3 regions of the Kitasatospora sp. NPDC057965 genome follow, and region 1 is predicted to be linked to each of the others. Evidence: riboswitches for the same ligand, from Rfam matches in the RefSeq annotation. Region 1 holds a riboswitch; each other region holds the start of a gene.
What was found. A riboswitch is a leader RNA that binds a small molecule or an ion and turns the genes downstream of it on or off. The one in region 1 is predicted to bind thiamine pyrophosphate.
Positions count from the first base shown of each region.

Region 2: another riboswitch for thiamine pyrophosphate. It lies ahead of ACFVVU_RS07660 (purine-cytosine permease family protein); the one in region 1 lies ahead of thiC (phosphomethylpyrimidine synthase ThiC).
Region 3: another riboswitch for thiamine pyrophosphate. It lies ahead of thiO (glycine oxidase ThiO); the one in region 1 lies ahead of thiC (phosphomethylpyrimidine synthase ThiC).

Region 1 is NZ_JBHVPZ010000004.1:184,958-191,152, forward strand. It holds gene ACFVVU_RS06660 (hypothetical protein) at 1-1,107, shown strand, start outside; gene ACFVVU_RS06665 (NUDIX domain-containing protein) at 1,108-1,641, opposite strand; gene ACFVVU_RS06670 (hypothetical protein) at 2,121-2,417, opposite strand; gene thiC (phosphomethylpyrimidine synthase ThiC) at 2,514-4,346, opposite strand; TPP riboswitch at 4,342-4,476, opposite strand; gene ACFVVU_RS06680 (hypothetical protein) at 4,639-4,845, shown strand; gene ACFVVU_RS06685 (flotillin family protein) at 4,971-6,195, shown strand, end outside.
Region 2 is NZ_JBHVPZ010000004.1:408,662-414,856, forward strand. It holds gene ACFVVU_RS07645 (DUF5926 family protein) at 1-792, opposite strand, end outside; gene ACFVVU_RS07650 (hypothetical protein) at 949-1,422, opposite strand; gene ACFVVU_RS07655 (glycerophosphodiester phosphodiesterase family protein) at 1,920-2,762, opposite strand; gene ACFVVU_RS07660 (purine-cytosine permease family protein) at 2,870-4,336, opposite strand; TPP riboswitch at 4,330-4,477, opposite strand; gene ACFVVU_RS07665 (S1C family serine protease) at 4,660-6,195, shown strand, end outside.
Region 3 is NZ_JBHVPZ010000025.1:109,155-115,349, forward strand. It holds gene pknB (Stk1 family PASTA domain-containing Ser/Thr kinase) at 1-317, opposite strand, end outside; gene ACFVVU_RS28630 (thiazole synthase) at 466-1,263, opposite strand; gene thiS (sulfur carrier protein ThiS) at 1,267-1,488, opposite strand; gene thiO (glycine oxidase ThiO) at 1,485-2,648, opposite strand; TPP riboswitch at 2,643-2,749, opposite strand; gene ACFVVU_RS28645 (NAD(P)/FAD-dependent oxidoreductase) at 2,870-4,099, shown strand; gene ACFVVU_RS28650 (Rv2175c family DNA-binding protein) at 4,159-4,524, shown strand; gene thiE (thiamine phosphate synthase) at 4,521-5,165, shown strand; gene ACFVVU_RS28660 (polyprenyl synthetase family protein) at 5,217-6,195, opposite strand, start outside.

The sequences.
Region 1 (6,195 bases):
AACATGGGCGTCATCGAGCGCATCGCGGACGGCTTACGGATTCCCGGGCGGATGCTCGGCCTGGCCGATCGCAGTTGGGAACAGCCCGCCGTCCTACGCCAGGGGCTCTCGCCCCAGGTCCAGGTGGCCCATCTCCCCCGGCCGGCTCCCGAAGCCCGAGCAGGGACCGAGCTGGACGACATTCTCGCCATAGCCGCAGGTACAAGGGTCACGCCCAACGTCCTGCGTTCCCTGCAAGCGTCCATCGAGGACTATTGGCGACGCGACGACCAGCATGGCGGTGAAGCCCTACGACCGGCGGTGATCGGCCAGCTCAGGTACGTCACGGGCATCATGCACGACACCGCGGATCCCAACTACCGCCGAAGCCTCCACGGCATCGCTGCCGAACTCGCGCGCCTCACCGGGTGGACGTACTTCGACGCACGGCAGTTCAACACCGCCCAGAGCTACTTCACCGAAGCACTCCGGTTCGCGCGCGAGATCGGCGACCGCCCGTTCATCGCCAACGTGCTCGCCTGCCTCAGCCTCCAGGCGACCTACCAGGAGAAAGCCCAGGACGCGATCACGCTGGCCCGAGCCGCCCAGGACAACGCCCATCTCGACGGTGGTACGCCGAGGCTGCTGTCGATGCTGTCGATGCGCGAAGCCTTCGGCCACGCGAGCGCGAACGACCAGGCGGCGACCCACCGGGCGATCACCCGAGCACACGACCACTTCGAGCGGATCTCCACCACCGACGACGATCCCGTATGGGTCCAGTACTTCGACCACACCAAGCTCACCGTGGACACCGGGATCGCCCTTGGCCAGCTGGGCGATGCGACGGCCGCCGAGCCCCTCATCGCCGAAGCCCTCCGTGCCGAGCCGACGACGAACCTCCGAGGCCGCGCGTTCCACAGCTTCTGGCTCGCCCGCACGCAACTCCAGCGGCAGGAACTCGAACTGGCCTGCACGACCGCGACGGCAGCCCTCGACCTCGCGGCGGCCGTCGAATCCCCCAGGGTGGTCGCCCATCTCCAGGAGTTCCGGCAGCTGCTCAAGCCCTACCGCGGCCACACCCAGGCCGAGGAACTGGTCGACCGGATCACCGGCTCGGCCGGATGATCAGAGGCCGGCCTCGTCGAGCAGCAGGTAGAGCACACCCACGAGCGTGCCGCTGCTGACGATCTCGCGGCGGTCGATCATGCCGCGCAGCTCGGACAGGGCGACCCATTCGATCCGGTCGGACTCGTTGCGCTCGGTCGGCGGGCCCACGTACTCGACGGCATCGGCCCGGAACACGAAGTGCTCGGAGTCGGTGATCCCGTTCGCCGGCTGGGCGTAGATCAGCGGCTTGACCTCACCGACCTTCCAGCCGGTCTCCTCCAGCGCTTCGCGGGCCGCGGCCTCCGCCGGGGTCTCGTCCGGCTCGATCAGCCCCATCGGGAGTTCCCAGGCCCAGGTGTTGGTGATGAAGCGGTGCCGCCACATCATGAGCACCTGCTTCTCGCTGTTCACGATGGCCGCGACCGCCAGGTGCCGGAGCTTGACCACGTGGTGCTCCCAGCGGTGCCCGTCGGGCTGCTCGACATCAGCCAGCCACAGGTTCACCCAAGGGTTCTCGTAGATCGGACGTTCCCCGTGGATCTTCCACTGCATCGCTGCGGCCCCTCTCGACGGACCTTCAGCATGTCAGACCACGAAGCTCAAAGGTCCAGTTCCGGCGAATTTGCGTCAGCGTGACGAAATGCCAAGGCTGGCCCTTCAGTGTTGGGATGAAACGGCCGAGTACCAGCGCATCCACGATGGGACCTGAGGCTTCCGAAGCGTGGGCGGCCCGCGACTCCCCCACAGTCGCGGGTCCGCCCTGCCAAGCTCTTGAAGGTCGGATCAGTCGGCGAGCAGGAGGTAGACCCGGTCGCCTTGCTCGGCGAACTCCCCGGACTCGGCCCGCAGCTAGCCAGGGCCTCGACGGCACACTTGGCGTTCACGGACTTGTCGCAGAAACCCAAAGCGCCGAATTCTGCCGCCTCGGGTCACGTTCATCCCCTATCAGACTTCATCTCCGAGCGATTCAAGCACGCGTCGAACCTGCTCCGAGGGATTCCTCATGGACGATATTTTCAAGGCCACTTCGCTCACCCGGTTGTCCCCTCCTCCAGCCAGTAGAGATAGACCCGCAGGTCCGTCGCAAGACCGCCAGCCATGTAGGACTCGTAGTCCCGGACCGCCTCCGCCACCCCTTGCTCTGCCCAGTCGATACTGGCCCAGTCGTGGTCGGAGAGGTACTGCGTGATCCGGCCTGTTCGGCAGGTGTCGGTCTCACCTCCGTAGAGGGGTCCGGAAACGTTGAGCCAGAGGCAGTCCTCCCAGCGGCCTCGGAACACTTCACGGTCCTCGCCGAGTACCGGCCCCGGGTCGAAGTAGAGCGTCACGGGCCGAACATAGGACGACGCCTTCCACCAAACACCGGGGGATCCTGAGCCGAGCGCCGTCCCGCGTCGGTCGGGACGGCGCTCGGGTGTGGTGTGTCAGTCCGCGAGAGGGAGGTAGACCTTGTTGCCGTGGGCCTTGAACTCCTCGGACATGGCCTGCATGCCGGCCTCGGCCTCGGCGTCGTAGCCGGACTCGACGGCGGTGGAGCCGTCGCCGTGCTCGTCGCGGATCTTCTGACTGATCTTCATCGAGCAGAACTTCGGGCCGCACATCGAGCAGAAGTGGGCGGTCTTGGCGGGCTCGGCGGGGAGGGTCTCGTCGTGGAAGGCGCGGGCCGTCTCCGGGTCGAGGGCCAGGTTGAACTGGTCCTCCCAGCGGAACTCGAAGCGGGCGTCGGAGAGGGCGTCGTCCCAGGCCTGGGCGCCGGGGTGGCCCTTGGCGAGGTCGGCGGCGTGGGCGGCGATCTTGTAGGTGATGACGCCGGTCTTCACGTCGTCGCGGTTGGGCAGGCCCAGGTGCTCCTTGGGGGTGACGTAACAGAGCATCGCGGTGCCCCACCAGGCGATCATCGCCGCGCCGATGCCCGAGGTGATGTGGTCGTAGCCGGGCGCGACGTCGGTGGTGAGCGGGCCCAGGGTGTAGAAGGGGGCCTCGTCGCAGATCTCCTTCTGGAGATCCATGTTCTCCTTGATCTTGTGCATCGGGACGTGGCCCGGGCCCTCGATCATCACCTGGACGTCCCTGGCGCGGGCGATCCGGCCCAGCTCGCCGAGGGTCTGCAGTTCGGCGAACTGGGCCTCGTCGTTGGCGTCGGCGATCGAGCCGGGGCGCAGGCCGTCACCGAGGGAGAAGGTGACGTCGTAGCGGGCGAGGATGTCGCAGAGTTCCTCGAAGTTGGTGTAGAGGAAGTTCTCCCGGTGGTGCGCCAGGCACCAGGCGGCCATGATCGAGCCGCCGCGCGAGACGATGCCGGTCTTGCGGCGGGCGGTCAGCGGCACGTAGCGCAGCAGCACGCCGGCGTGCACGGTCATGTAGTCGACGCCCTGCTCGCACTGCTCGATGATCGTGTCGCGGTAGACCTCCCAGCTCAGCTCCTCGGCCTTGCCGTCGACCTTCTCCAGCGCCTGGTAGAGCGGCACGGTGCCGATCGGCACGGGGGAGTTGCGCAGGATCCACTCGCGGGTGGTGTGGATGTTGCGGCCGGTGGAGAGGTCCATGACGGTGTCGGCCCCCCAGCGGGTGGCCCAGGTCATCTTCTCCACCTCCTCCTCGATCGAGGAGGTGACGGCGGAGTTGCCGATGTTGGCGTTGATCTTCACCAGGAAGTTGGTGCCGATGATCGCCGGCTCGACCTCGGGGTGGTTCACGTTGACCGGGATGACGGCGCGGCCGCGGGCGACCTCGTCGCGGACGAACTCGGGCGCCAGGCCCTCGCGCAGGGCGACGAACTCCATCTCGGGCGTGACGACGCCGCGCTTGGCGTACCCGAGCTGGGTGACGGCGGCTCCGTCGCGGCCGCGCAGCGGGCGGCGCGGGCGGCCGGGGAAGACCGCGTCGAGGTTGCGCAGGTCGCCGCCGCGCGGCGAGGTGTGGCGGATGCCGTCGTCCTCGGGGCGCGCCTCGCGGCCGTCGTACTCCTCGACGTCGCCGCGCTGACGGATCCAGGCCTCGCGCAGGGCGGGCAGGCCGCGCCGCACGTCGGGCTCGTAGTCCGGGTCGGTGTACGGCCCGGAGGTGTCGTACAGCGGGACGGTCTTCCCGTTGGTGAGCACGACCTCGCGGTACGGCACGCGCAGATCGGGGCGGGACCCCTCGCGGTGGGCCTTGCGCCAGGCCGGGGCCGGGTAGCCGCTGCCCGCGCTGGTGACGGCGCCCTCGGGGCCGGACCGGGGCCGGGCAGACTGCGGCTGTGCCTCAAAGCTGGTCATCGGACCTCAAACTCCCTACGCCGGCATTACCCGGTCAGGTTCCTGCGGTCGACGCAGCCGCCGGTCCGTCCGTCGACGTCCCGTTCAGCGCCCTCTCAGCCCGGTGCTCCGAGCTCCCGCGTCCGCAGGCGGTGTTGCCCGCGCATGACGTCCAACACCGTAGCGAGCCGATCGCCGGAGGTCCAGAGCGGGTCCGGGAGGGGGAACGTCGAGGTCCGGACGGTGAACGGGGGGCGCGTAGCCGCCGCTGCGGGCAGACTGGCTCCGTAGCGGACGAGGCGAGGAGGCCGGCGTGGTCGGGAGCACGGGGCGGGTCACCGGGGCGGTTGGCGCGGGGCTGGTCGGCGAGGTGATGGTGCACGTGCCGGAGCGTCAGGGCACCGAGGCGTTCCTCGCCTACCTGGCGGTGCCGGGCGAGCGACTGACGGTCGGCACACCGGTGGTGGTGATCGAGTACCAGCCGCCGAGGACGGTGTACGTGGCGCCGATCGGGCCGTGACACGCCGATGACCCTCCGGTGACGACCTTGTGACGGCCAGTCATGTCACTTCCCTTTCCCCCGGATCGGCCGGGGCGGACAATCCGACTCGGCGCATCTCCTGCGCTCGAAGGGGGAGTTGAACCATGGGACTCATCATCGCCGGGGCAGCCGTCGCGGCACTGATCATCGGGGTCACGCTCTTCAAACTCATGTGGCGGGTGGCCGAGCCGAACGAGGCGCTCATCATCTCCGGCTCCCGGCACCGCACCGAGGGGGTCGGCGACGGTCTGGGCTTCCGGATCGTCACCGGGCGCGGCACCCTCGTCACCCCCGGCCTGCAGGGGGTCCGGCGGCTCTCGCTGGACCTCAACGAGGCGGAACTGAACGTCGAGTGCGTCACCACGCAGGGCATCCCGGTCCGGGTGAAGGGCGTGGTGATCTTCAAGGTCGGCGACGACGACGTCTCGATCGCCAACGCCGCCCGCCGTTTCCTGGACCAGCAGAAGCTGATCAGCCAGCGCGTGCACAACGTCTTCGCCGGCCACCTGCGCTCGATCGTCGGCGGGCTCACCGTCGAGGACATGATCCGCGACCGCGAGCGGCTCACCGGCGAGACCCGGGCCGCCTCCGGGCTGGAGATGGAGAAGCTCGGGCTGATCATCGACACCCTGCAGATCCAGGAGATCATCGACCCGACCGGCTACATCAAGAACCTCGCCATCCCGCACGCCGCCGCCGTCCAGCGGGACGCCAGGATCGCCCAGGCCGAGGCGGACCGGCTGGCCACCGAGGCCGAGCAGGAGGCGGCCGCCCGCAAGGCCGAGGCGACCCGCAACAGCGAGATCCAGCAGTCCTCGTACCAGGCCGAGATGGACACCGCCACCGCCCGCGCCCGACAGGCCGGACCGCTGGCCGACGCCGCCGCCCGGCAGCAGGTGGTGGTCCAGGAGACCCGGGTCGCCGAGTTGGAGGCACAGCGCAAGGAGCAGCAGCTGCAGATCGACGTGCGCAAACCCGCCGACGCCCGCGCGTACGACACCCGCACCAGCGCGGAGGCGGCCCGCGACGCGCGGATCTCGGCCGCGCAGGCGCAGGCCCGGGAGACCGAGCTGGCGGCGACCGCCGAGGCCAGCCGGGTGCGGGTCGCGGCCGAGGCGGACGCCGAGGCCACCCGGGTGCGCGGCCTGGCACAGGCCGAGGCGACCACCGCGACCGGACAGGCGGAGGCGTCCGCCGCCGAGGCGCGCGGTCTGGCCGACGCCGCGGCGGCGCGGGCGATCGGACTGGCCCGGGCGGAGGGCATCAAGGCCCGCGCCACCGCCCTCGCCGAGAACCAGGACGCCGTGGTGGCACAGGAGTTGGCGGAGC
Region 2 (6,195 bases), 220 kb from region 1:
GACCAGGCGGGTGTCCGGGCCGATCGCGGACTGCTCGGCGGCGGTCAGCCGGGCCAGCGCGTCCAGCAGCTGCTCCTCCGGGACGGTCATCACCCAGCGCAGGTGGTTCTTGTCCGGGGTGCCGCACCAGTAGGCGGCGTCGACGCCGGTGAGCTTCTCGGTGGGGATCGCCGAGGCGTTGGCGCGCTCCAGCGAGGCGGCCACCTCGCCGGTCGCGGTCTCGGCGTCCTCCAGCCAGAACTCGAAGCCGGTGTGCACGGCCGGCTCGAAGGCGGCGGTGCCGTCCAGCAGGTCCTGCAGGCGGCGGCCGCCCGGCACGGTCCGGCGGGCCGGCACCGGGGTGCCCGGCTCGGTGGCCAGCGCCAGCTCCAGGGCGTCCGCGAGGTCGCGGCTCAGGTCGCCGGAGGACGACTGGGTCTGCAGGCCCAGCAGGATCGAGCCGTCCTGGCGGCGCAGCGCGGGCCAGGCCAGCGGCAGCACGGTGGCCAGGGTGACCGACGGCACCTCGCCGGCGGCGGCCCCGGCCACCCCGGCGGCCAGCGTCAGCGGCACGGTGGCGGCGGGCACCAGCTCGCGCAGCGCCACCCAGTCCGCCTCGCCCGGCAGGCCCTCGAACGGGCGGTGCACCAGCTCCTGGACGGCGTGCGAGGCCTCGCGGCCGTGGCAGGCCTTGTAGCGGCGGCCCGAGCCGCAGGGGCAGTCCTCGCGGGCTCCGACCACGGGGATCTCGCCCGTGACGGCGGGGGTGGACTGGGTGCGCTGCGGCGCCTTCTTGGCGGCCTTCTTGCCCATGGTGCGGCTCTCCCGGGAACGGTGGTGTTGTGCTCCCGGCAGCCTACTGACGTTCCCCGGGCGCGTGGCGTGCGCCGGGGCGCGGGCGGTCCGGCCCGCGCCCGCCGTCCCGGTGCACGGCCGTCGTGGTGCTCGGGCGTCGTGGTGCTCGGGCGGTCAGCCGGCGTGGCGGCCGTTGCCGGGGTGTCCACCGCCGTGGTGTCCGTCGGCGTGGTGTCCGCCGCCGGTCCGCCGGGCGTGCCGGGCGCGGGCCGGCAGCGCCGCCCACACGGTCACCTCGCCGGGGGCGTCGCGCACGCCCCAGTCGCTGGCCAGCTGGTCCACGATGCTCAGCCCGCGGCCGCCGTGCGAGGTCAGCGAGGGGCTGGACGGCGACGGCCGGGTCTGCGCCCCGCCGTCGGTGACCTCCAGGGTGAGCACGCCGTCGGCGTGCATCTGCCAGCGCACCAGGACGCCGCCGGTGTCCTCGCCGGCCTCGCCCGTCGCGGCGGCCTGCTTGCCGCTCCCGCCGGTCGCGCCGGTCCGGGCCGCTCCGCCGACCAGCAGCGGTTCGACGGCCCCGGAGCGGGCGCCCCGGCCGAGCGCGGGCAGCGGGCCCAGCGGTCGGGCGTAGCGACAAGCGTTGCTCAATAGTTCGGAAAGGATCAGAACGGCATCATCAATGACCGGTTCCGGTATCTCGCGGTCTCCCAGATCTCGACGCAGCCGGCGCCGTGCGACCCCGACACTCGCTGGGCCGTGCGGCACTGCCATGGTCGATGAAGTCGGCACTTCACGCGCCACCATCAACGCCACCCCCGGACCTCCTTCAGCGTATGCCGAGGGATGGATGCCCCTTGGCAATACGTCGGAAACGACCGTGCGGCGATCCCTCGCGCACATTTGGCGGCCGTCCACCGTCGGTGCGCGAGAGGTGATTCGACGCTCACCCTGCGTCGTGAAACTGTATGAATTGCGGCAGAAATCGTCGCCGAAAGGTTTGAGTCCCTACCAAGCCGATCAACGGCCGACGGTGGTTGAACGGTTCACCACAGCGGTACCACGTACCCCGCGATTACCACCGGGTCCGCCACCGGGTCCGCCGGCGGGTCCGTCGACGGACCGGGCGTGCGGGCGGGTGCCCGGGCTCAGCGGCCGAGCTGGGCCAGGACCTCCGCCGGGCGGTTGGTGATGATCGCCGACACCCCGAGCTCCAGGCAGAGCTCGACGTCGGCCGGTTCGTCCACGGTCCACACGTGCACCTGGTGGCCCAGCTCGCGCAGCCTGGTCACCAGCCCCGGCCGGGCCCGCACCAGCTCGATGCCGGGACCGGCGATCCGCGCCCCGCCCGGCAGCGGCGCGCCCGGGCGCAGCCGTCCGCGCAGCACCAGGCCGCGCTCGAACAGGAACACCCGCGGGTACTGCGGCGCGGCGGCCGCCACCCGGGCCAGCGCGAGCGAGGAGAAGCTCATGATCCGGGCGTTGACGCCGTGGCCGCCCGCGCCCGCGTCGCCGCCGCCCGCGCCGCCGATCCCGAACCGGTCCAGCACCCGCAGCAGCTCGGACTCCACCCGGCCGCGGAACCGCACCGGGTGCTTGGTCTCGATCGCGAGGTCCACCGGACGCCCGCAGTCCACCACCAGCTCCAGCAGGCTCTCCAGCCGCAGCACCCCGCGCAGCTCCGGGTCCTCGCTCGGCCGGCCGGTCTTCCAGGCGCCGAAGTCGTGCGCCTCCAGCTCGGCCAGGGTCATCGCGGACACCGTGCCCCGGCCGTCCGAGACCCGGCCGATCCGCCGGTCGTGCACGCAGACCAGCTGCCCGTCGGCGGTCACCCGCACGTCGCACTCCAGGGCGTCCGCCCCCTCGGTGAGCGCCTGGCGGTAGGCGGCGAGGGTGTGCTCGGGAAGGGCGTACGAGGAACCGCGGTGGGCGATCACCTGGACGGGCGGTGCGGTGCGGGCCGTCGCGGGCGAGACATCAGGGCTGGTCACGCCCTACACGATAGGCCGCGCAAGTGACACGGAGGCGAAGACGGTCCCAACCCGGGGGGCCGTCTTCGCCTCCGTGTCCGCCTCCGCGCCCGCGGCTGCGGAGCGGGTCAGCGCGCGACGGCGCCGCGGGCCCGGGTGAACGGGGTGAGCGCCCAGGTGGCCAGGGCCGGCACCAGGAAGCCGAACAGCGAGGCCGAGGTCCACTCCTGCGGGGTGAAGTGCAGCGCCTCCTGCGCGGAGGTCCAGAGGTCCGTCCACCAGCCGGCCACCGCGGTCGGCGCGATCAGCTGGTAGGTGGCGAAGCCCAGCGCCCACGGCAGCAGCATCAGCCAGCGGGACGGGGCGTCGGCGGAGAGGTCCCAGCCGCGCCGCCCGGCGCCGAGGAAGTAGTCGACCGCCAGCACCGCGAACATCGGCACGAAGACCGAGCCGATCAGCCCCAGGAAGGCGTAGTAGGAGTCGGTGAACGCGGTGATCTGCAGCGCGAGCACGGTGATCAGCACACCGGTGCCGCCCGTCAGCACCCGGCGGTCGACCTTCGGCAGCAGGTTGTGGATCGACATCGCGGTCGAGTAGACGTTGGCGAAGGACTGGTCGGTCTCGCGCAGCACCAGCACCAGCAGGAACAGCCAGCCGGCCCAGACGCCCAGGAAGGAGTCGAAGATCCGCTCCGGGTTCCCGTCCGCCTGCAGCAGCGCCATCAGCCCGAGCACGTAGCACCAGACCTGGGCCATCGTGTAGCCGGAGAAGCTGCCCCAGAACGCCGAGCGCGGGGTGCGCGAGTGCCGGGTGTAGTCGGCGGCGAGCGGCACGAACGAGATCGACACCGCGATCATCGCGTCCGTCGCCCGCAGGAAGCCGTGCCAGTTGCCGGCGCCCGGGTCCGGTACGCCGTGCCGGCCGAGCTGGACGGTGAAGTACACCATCGCGACCGCCACCGCGGCGGCGACGAAGCGGCGCAGCACCGCGATGGCGCCGAGCGGCCAGATGGTCAGCGCGGTGGTCAGCGCGCCGGCCAGCACCACGAAGACCCAGCGGTAGCCCTCGGTACCGGTCACCGTCTGCGCGCCGAGCGCGATCGTCAGCAGCTCGTAGACGCCCCAGCCGATGCACTGGACGATGTTGAGCACCGTCGGCACGTAGGACAGCCGGGTGCCGAACAGGCCGCGCAGGTTCGCCATGGCGGGCGCGCCGGTCCGCGCGCCGATCAGCGCGGCCACGCCGAGCATCGCGGTGCCGACCACGGTGCCGACCGCGATCGCGGTCACCGCGGCGGCCAGCGACAGCTCCTCGCCCTTGGCGCCGAGCACGGTCGCGGCGGTGGTGAAGCCGATCAGCGAGACGCCGAGGTTCATCCAGAGCGCGAAGTGGTCGCGGAAGCCGAGGGTGCGGGGCGGCTCGGTGTCCAGCACCAGCGGCGCCTCGGTGCGGGCCGGGGGCTCCAGGACGGCGGTGGCCGTCCGCGCGGTGTCCCCGTCGGGGGAACCGGGGGCGGTGCCCGCGGCGTCCTGCGGCGGGGGGACGTTCCGGGACGCGGGCGCGCCGGAGGACGAGGATGACGAAGCGGACGGCATGGCCGATCTCTCCCTACGCCGGCATTACCCGGACAGGTTCCGGCGGTCTGCGCCCCCTCGACGGCCGCCCACGAGGTCCGTGGCGTACGGTCGACCGGCGCACTCTCAGCCTGGTCGGTCCAAGCTCCCGCGTGTCAGTTCGGAGCGACAGGCTAGTCGCCGTCGGGGGGAACGCCAAGACGGGTCGTGTCGGGTACGGCGCTTCGGCGGCCGTCTGGCCCGGCTAAGGATTCTTATGAGTTCTTCAGAAGGGTCCTTACGGCAATCGAATCGGGTGTGCGAAAAACTATGGTTGTTGGTCCTGTCAGCTATGGAGGTCGTCCGTGAGCACCGAGCGCGAGGTTGGGTCCACCGGGCCGCAGGGGGAGCAGCCCTCCGGCGGCCAGGGGGTGGTGGGTTCCGCTTCTGACGGTCCGGCGCAGCAGTCTGCGGCCGGCCCCGCCCCCGCCCCCGCAGCGACGCCCGCAGTCGACCAGCCGTCCCAGCCGCCCGCCGAGGGGGGTTCCGGCGGGTTCACGCCCACGCTGGCGTTCGGCAAGGTCGGCGCCCCGGAGGCGCCCGCCGCGCCGGCCCCGGCCCCGGCCGCCGAGCCCGGGTACCTGGACGCGCCGCCGCCGGTCCTGCCGCCCGCCGCGCCCGCGGCCCCGGCCGCCCCGGTCGCTCAGGCCGCCGCGCCGTACGGCGACAACCCGTACGCCACCCCGGCCCCGGGCACGCCGGTGCCCCCGGCGCCCGTCGCGCACGACCCGTTCGCCGCCCCGGGGGCCCCGCAGGCCCCGGGCGCGACCGGCCAGCACCACCACCCGTTCGGCGCCGGCCAGCCGCTCGGCGGCTGGGGCGCCGCCCACGACATCACCCCGGGCGCGCCCGGGGCCCCCGGCGGTCCCGGCGGCCCGCTCGGCTACCCGGGCGAGTACCCCGGCGCGCCGGTCCCCGGCGGCCCGCGCAAGAAGCGCGGCGGCCTGATCGCCCTGGTCGCGGCCGTCGCCCTGGTGGCCGGCGTGGCCGGCGGCGCGGTCGGCGTGTCCGTCGCGGACCGCGACGGCAAGTCGGTGAGCGCCAAGGCCGACCGCAGCTCCACCACCGTCCAGGCCAACAACACCCAGAAGAACGAGCCCGCCCCGGGCTCGGTCGCCGGCATCGCGCAGAAGGCGCTGCCCAGCGTCGTCACCATCAAGGCCCAGGGCAACGGCGAGTCCGGCACCGGCACCGGCTTCGTCTTCGACACCGAGGGCCACATCCTCACCAACAACCACGTGGTCGCGCCCGCTTCCAGCGGTGGCAAGCTGACCGTCAAGTTCGCCGACGGCAGCTCCTACGGCGCCTCCGTGCTGGGCCGCGCCGAGGGCTACGACGTCGCCGTCATCAAGCTCGACAACCCGCCCAAGGAAAAGCTGACGCCGCTTCCGCTGGCCGACTCCGACAAGGTCAACGTCGGCGACTCCACCATCGCCATCGGTGCCCCGTACGGCCTGGAGTCCACCGTCACCACCGGCATCGTCAGCGCCAAGGACCGCCCGGTCGCCTCCGGCGACGAGACCGGCGCGCAGGCCTCCTACATGAACGCGCTGCAGACCGACGCCTCCATCAACCCCGGCAACTCCGGCGGCCCGCTGCTGGACTCCGCCGGCGGCGTGATCGGCATCAACTCGGCGATCCAGTCCAACGCCTCCAGCAACGGCCGGGCCGGCTCCATCGGCCTGGGCTTCGCGATCCCGATCAACCAGGCCAAGTGGGTCGCCGACACCCTGATCAAGACCGGCAAGCCGGTCTACGCCAAGCTCGACGTCCTGCGCAACGACGACTACAAGGGCGACGGCGCGCAGATCCAGACCCGCGACGTCCAGGGCCAGCCGGCC
Region 3 (6,195 bases), on a different contig from region 1:
CGCAGCAGGTCGCGCAGGGTGCCGCCGGGCACGTACTCCATGGCGAGGAAGACGTGCGCGCCGTCGGCGCCCTGGTCGAAGACGTTGACCACGTTGGGGTGGGCGAGCCGGGCGACGGCCTTGGCCTCGCGGATGAAGCGGCTGGTGAACGCGGTGTCGCCGGCCAGCGAGGGGTGCATCACCTTGAGCGCCACGACCCGGTCGAGCCGGGTGTCGGTGCCCTGGTAGACGGTGGACATGCCGCCGGTGGCGATCCGCCGCTCGACCCGGTACCGGCCGTCGAGCAGGGTACCGATCAGGGGGTCGCGCAATGCCATGTCCACCCGGCGAGTCTAGGACGTGGGGGTCCGCCGGCCCCGGGAGACACCGCTCCCGGGGCCGCTCTGTGCCCGGTTTGTGACACCAGAACGATGATCGTGTTGATTATCCGGAATGTCGGGTGCCCGGAACGGACGGGGCGGACCCTCAGAACGCCGGGTGCTCGCGGGTGTCCAGGTCGGCGCGGCCGGCCATCGCGGACGAGGCCTCGGCGTGGAACCGGCGCGGGATCCGGCCCGCCCGGTGGGCCAGCCGGCCCGCCTCGGCGGCGTGCCGCATCGCGTCGGCCATCAGCACCGGGTCCTGGGCGCGGGTGACGGCCGAGGCCAGCATCACCGCGGCGCAGCCCAGTTCCATCGCCAGCGCGACGTCCGAGGCGGTGCCGGCGCCGGCGTCCAGGATCACCGGGACGCCCGCGCCCTCCACGATCAGCTGGAAGTTGTGCGGGTTGCGGATGCCCAGGCCGGAGCCGATCGGCGAGCCCAGCGGCATGATCGCCGCGCAGCCGACGTCCTCCAGCTTGCGGGCCAGCACCGGGTCGTCGTTGGTGTACGGCAGCACCGTGAAGCCGTCGTCGACCAGGGTCTCGGCGGCGTCCAGCAGCTCGATCGGGTCCGGCAGCAGGGTCCGCTCGTCGGCGATCACCTCCAGCTTCACCCAGTCGGTGCCGAGCGCCTCGCGGGCCAGCCGGGCGGTCAGCACGGCCTCGCCGGCGGTGAAGCAGCCGGCCGTGTTGGGCAGTACCCGGATGCCGTTGCGGCTCAGCACGTCCAGCACCGAGCCCTGGGTGCCGGCGTTCACCCGGCGCATGGCCACGGTGGTCAGCTCGGTGCCGGACACCCGCAGCGCCTGCTCCAGGACCTCCAGGCTGGGGGCGCCGCCGGTGCCCATGATCAGCCGGGAGGAGAAGGACGTCCCGGCGATGGTGAGAAGGTCGTCGGCCATCGGTCAGCCTCCCTGGACGGCGGTGAGGATCTCGATCCGGTCGCCCGCCGACAGCGGCGTGCGCGGCCACTCGGCGCGCGGCACCACGGCCTCGTTCAGGGCGGCGGCGACGCCGGAGTGCGCCTGGCTGAGGGTGGCGACCACCTCGGCGAGGGTGGTCGTGGCGGGCACCTCGCGGGGCTCGCCGTTGACGCTCAGGGGGATGTCGCTGGTGCGGGGGCTCATGCCGGGACCTTCGTGAATCGGGTGGGGGCGAACGGGTGGGCGAGCTCCGGCAGGGTGCCGGTGGCCAGGTAGTCGGCCAGCAGGTCGCCGGTGACGGGCGTCAGCAGGACGCCGTTGCGGTAGTGGCCGGTGGCGGCGACCAGGCCGGGCAGCGCGGTCGGGCCGAGCAGCGGCGCGTTGTCCGGCGAACCGGGGCGCAGCCCGGCGCCGGTCTCCACCAGCGGCAGCTCGGTGATGCCGGGGACCAGCTCGTGCGCGTCGCGCAGCAGCTCGTACACCCCGCCGGCGGTGACCGTGGTGTCGTGGCCCTGCTCCTCGGTGGTCGCGCCGACCACCAGCTCGCCGTTCTCGCGCGGCACCAGGTAGAGGTGGCCGCCGCGGACCACGGCGCGCACGTTGCGCGAGAGGAAGGGCCGGTACGCCTCCGGCACCCGCAGCCGCAGCACCTGCCCCTTGACCGGGCGGATCGCCGGCAGCACGCCCGGGGGCAGGCCGGGCAGCAGGTGGCTGCGCGAGCCGGCCGCGAGCACGATCCGGTCGGCGGTGACGCTCTCGCCGGTGGCCAGCCGGGCTCCGGTCGCGCGGTCGTGCTCGACCAGCAGATCGGTGACCTCGGTGCGGTGCACCACCGCGCCGGCCCGCTCGCACGCGTGCAGCAGGGCCTCGGCCAGCCGGCGGCCGTCCACCTGGTGGTCGTCGGTGACGTGCAGGCCGCCGCGCACGCCGGGTGCGAGCATCGGCTCCAGTCGGCGGGCCTCACGGCCGGTGAGCCACTGCGAGTCCAGGCCGAGCCGCTGGTGGAAGGCGTGCAGCTCGCGCAGTTCCGCGCGGTCGTCGGCGTCGAGGGCGACGGCGAGGGTGCCGCACTGCCGGTAGCCGATGTCCCGGCCGCCGCTCGCCTCGGTGAGTTCGGCGGCGAAGGACGCGTACCGCTCGTTGGAGGCCATCCCGAGGCGCAGCAGCGGCTCCTCGCCGTACTGGAGTTCGGTGACCGGGGCGAGCATGCCCGCCGCGACCTGGGCGGCACCGTGGCCGGGCCAGGGGTCGACCAGCAGGACGCGCAGCCCGCGCTGGGCCGCCCGCCAGGCGACGACGAGGCCGATGATCCCACCGCCGATGACCAGCACCTCGGCATGGGCGCCCCGTACCAGGCGTGTCAAAGCTGCTCTCCCTTCGCCGGTATGACCCGGATCAGGTTCGGACGGTCGCGGGCCGTGCCAGCCCGCCTCTCAGCCCGGTGCGCCGGGCTCCCGTGATGGTGCCCCCACCTTAACTCCGGGGGGTGCGCCCCCTGAAGGTGCCCGGGAGCGGGGCGGGGAGGGACGGGGGAGGGGCGGCCTAGGACCTCGGACCCGGGACCGGCCTCAGTACAGTGACGGGCGTGGCTGAGCTGAACGGAACGGGACAGACGGATCGGGTCGTCGTGGTGGGCGCCGGGCTGGCCGGGGCGCAGTGCGCCGCGGTGCTGCGGCGCGACGGCTGGCAGGGGCGGATCACGCTGGTCGGCGAGGAGCCGCACGCGCCGTACGACCGGCCGCCGCTCTCCAAGGACGTCCTGCTCGGCAAGACCGACAGCACCGCCCTCGACCTCGACTTCGCCGGCCTCGGCGTCGAGCTGCTCACCGGCCGCCGCGCCACCGGACTCACCCCCGGCGGTCCCGGCGGCGCGGGCCTGCTGCACACCGACGCCGGGGACGAGCCGTACGACGCGCTGGTGATCGCCACCGGCGCCGAGCCGCGGGCCCTGCCCGGCGCCGAGCGCGCCCATCTGCTGCACACCCTGGACGACGCGCTGGCGCTGCGCGCCCTGCTCCGCCCCGGCCTGCGCCTGGTGCTGGTCGGCGCGGGCTGGATCGGCGCCGAGGTGGCCACCGCCGCCCGGGCGGCCGGCTGCGAGGTGACCGTCGTCGAGGCCGGCCCGGCGCCCGTCCCCGGCGCGCTGCCCGCCGAGGTCGGCCGGGCGATGGCCGCCTGGTACGCCGAGGCCGGGGTGGACCTGCGCTGCGGCACCGGCGTCGCGGCCGTCGAACCGGGCGCGGTGCTGCTCGCCGACGGCTCGCACCTGCCCGCCGACGAGGTGGTGGTCGGCATCGGCGCCCGCCCGGCCACCGGCTGGCTGGCCGGCACCGGGGTCGCCCTGGACGCGGCCGGCGCCGTGCTGGTGGACGAGCGGCTGCGCACCACCGTGCCGGGTGTCCTCGCGGCCGGCGACTGCGTCAGCTACCCCTCGGTGCGCTCCGGCACCCGGCTGACCGTCCAGCACTGGGACCACGCGCTGCAGTCCGGCGAGGCCGTCGCCGCCACCCTGCTCGGAACGGACGCGCCGCCGTACGACCCGGTGCAGTACTTCTGGTCCGAGCAGTTCGGCCGGATGGCGCAGTACGCCGGACGGCACGGCGCGGGCGACGAGCTGCTGTGGCGCGGCTCGCCGTCGGACGCCGGCTGGTCGGTGCTCTGGCTGCGCGACGGCGCCCTGCGCGCGCTGCTCGCGGTCGACCGGCCGCGCGACCTGACCCAGGGACGGCGGCTGATCGAGCGAGGCGCCGTGCTCGACCCGGCCCGCGCCGCCGACCCGGCGGTCCCGCTGAAGTCGGCCCTGGCCGCCGGGTAGCGCCGGGCGGCGGACCCGGTTGGTGCGCGGCGGGCCGCCGAGGTGGCAGTCTGGTGCTTGTGAGTGAGATCGAAGCCAAGATTGAAGCCCTGGTCCCCGCGTGGCTGTACCTCCCCGACATCTCCGAGAAGTGGGGTCTGGTGGTCACCGAGGTCCGCAACATGGTCAAGAAGGGTGACCTGATCGCCGTCCGCCGCGGCCCCAACAAGTCGCTGCAGGTCCCGGCGGCGTTCATCGACGAGACCGGCCCGGTGAAGCACCTGGTCGGCACGCTGACGGTGCTGCGCGACAGCGGGTTCAGCGACGAGGAGATCCTCGAATGGATGTTCAGCGAGGACCCGTCGCTGCCCGGCACCCCCGTCCAGGCGCTCTGGGAGAACCGGGCCACCGAGGTCAAGCGCCGCGCCCAGGCGATGGCGCTGTGACGGACCGACGGGATCGGCTCGCCGACGCCCGGCTGTACCTGTGCACCGACGCCCGGCGCGAGCGCGGCGACCTCGCCGAGTTCCTGGACGCGGCGCTGGCCGGCGGCGTCGACATCGTCCAGCTCCGGGACAAGGGCCTGGAGGCCCGGCAGGAACTGGCGGCGCTGGAGGTCTTCGCCGACGCCTGCCGCCGGCACGGCAAGCTGCTCGCCGTCAACGACCGCGCCGACGTCGCCCACGCGGCCGGCCCCGACGTGCTGCACCTCGGGCAGGACGACCTTCCGGTGCCCGCCGCCCGGGCGATCATCGGCGAGGACGTGCTGATCGGGCGGTCCTGCCACGCCGAGTCCGAGGTGGCCGCGGCCGCCGCCGAGCCCGGCGTCGACTACTTCTGCACCGGTCCGGTCTGGCCGACCCCGACCAAGCCTGGACGCCCCGCGCCGGGCCTGGGCCTGGTCGAGTACGCGGCGAAGCTGGGGACCGACCGCCCGTGGTTCGCCATCGGCGGCGTCGACCTCGGCAACCTGGACGAGGTGCTGGCCGCCGGCGCCCGCCGGGTGGTCGTCGTCCGGGCCATCACCGCCGCGGACGACCCGGGGGCCGCGGCCGCCGAGTTCGCCCGCCGGCTGCGCGCCCGCTGACCGACCGGGGCCGCCGCCGTCCGCTCCGCCCCCGCGCCTGTGCGGAGGGGGTCAGTACTTGCGGACGGTGGCGGCCTCGGCGAGCGCCAGCAGCGTCCCGCGGGCCCGCGGGTCCGCCAGCGGCGCCTCGTCCAGCGCGGCCAGCGCCTGACGCAGCAGCTCCTCGATCCGCTGCTCCACCCGCTCCGGCGCGCCGCTGCGGGCCACCAGTTCGCGCAGCCCGGCGACCTCCCCGGCGGTCAGGTCCGGTGCGCCCAGCCGCTCGTCCAGGTGCCGTGCCTCGGCGGCCGGCAGGCCCCGCATGGCGTGCGCGACCAGCAGCGTCCGCTTGCCCTCGCGCAGGTCGTCGCCGGCCGGCTTGCCGGTGACCACCGGGTCGCCGAACACGCCGAGCAGGTCGTCCCGCAGCTGGAACGCCTCGCCCAGCGGCAGGCCGAACGCCCCGTAGGCCTCCACCAGCCGGGGCGGGGCCCCCGCGAGCAGGGCGCCGACCTGGAGCGGCCGCTCGATCGTGTACTTGGCCGACTTGTAGTGCAGGACGGTCTGCGCGCGGTCCAGCGCGCCCTGGTCGGTGGAGTCCCCGGCGACCGGCTCCAGCACGTCCAGGTACTGGCCGACCATCACCTCGGTGCGCATCAGGTCGAACATCGGCTTGGCGGCCAGCACCGCCGCCGGGTCCAGGCCGGAGTTCAGGAACAGCTCGTCGCACCAGATCAGCAGCAGGTCGCCGAGCAGCACCGCCGCCGAGGCGCCGTACTGCTCGCGGTCGCCGCGCCAGCCGCGCTCGCGGTGCATCGCCTCGAAGCGGCGGTGCACGGAGGGCAGGCCGCGGCGGGTGTCGCTGCGGTCCATGAGGTCGTCGTGGACGAGCGCGCTGGCCTGGAGCAGCTCCAGGGCCGCCGCCGCCCGGGTGATCCCCTCGCCCGCCGCCGGGCCGCCGGCGCCGCGCCAGCCCCAGTAGCAGAACGCCGGGCGCAGCCGCTTGCCGCCGTCCAGCAGGAAGTCACGCAGCGCCTCGGTGACCGGCTCC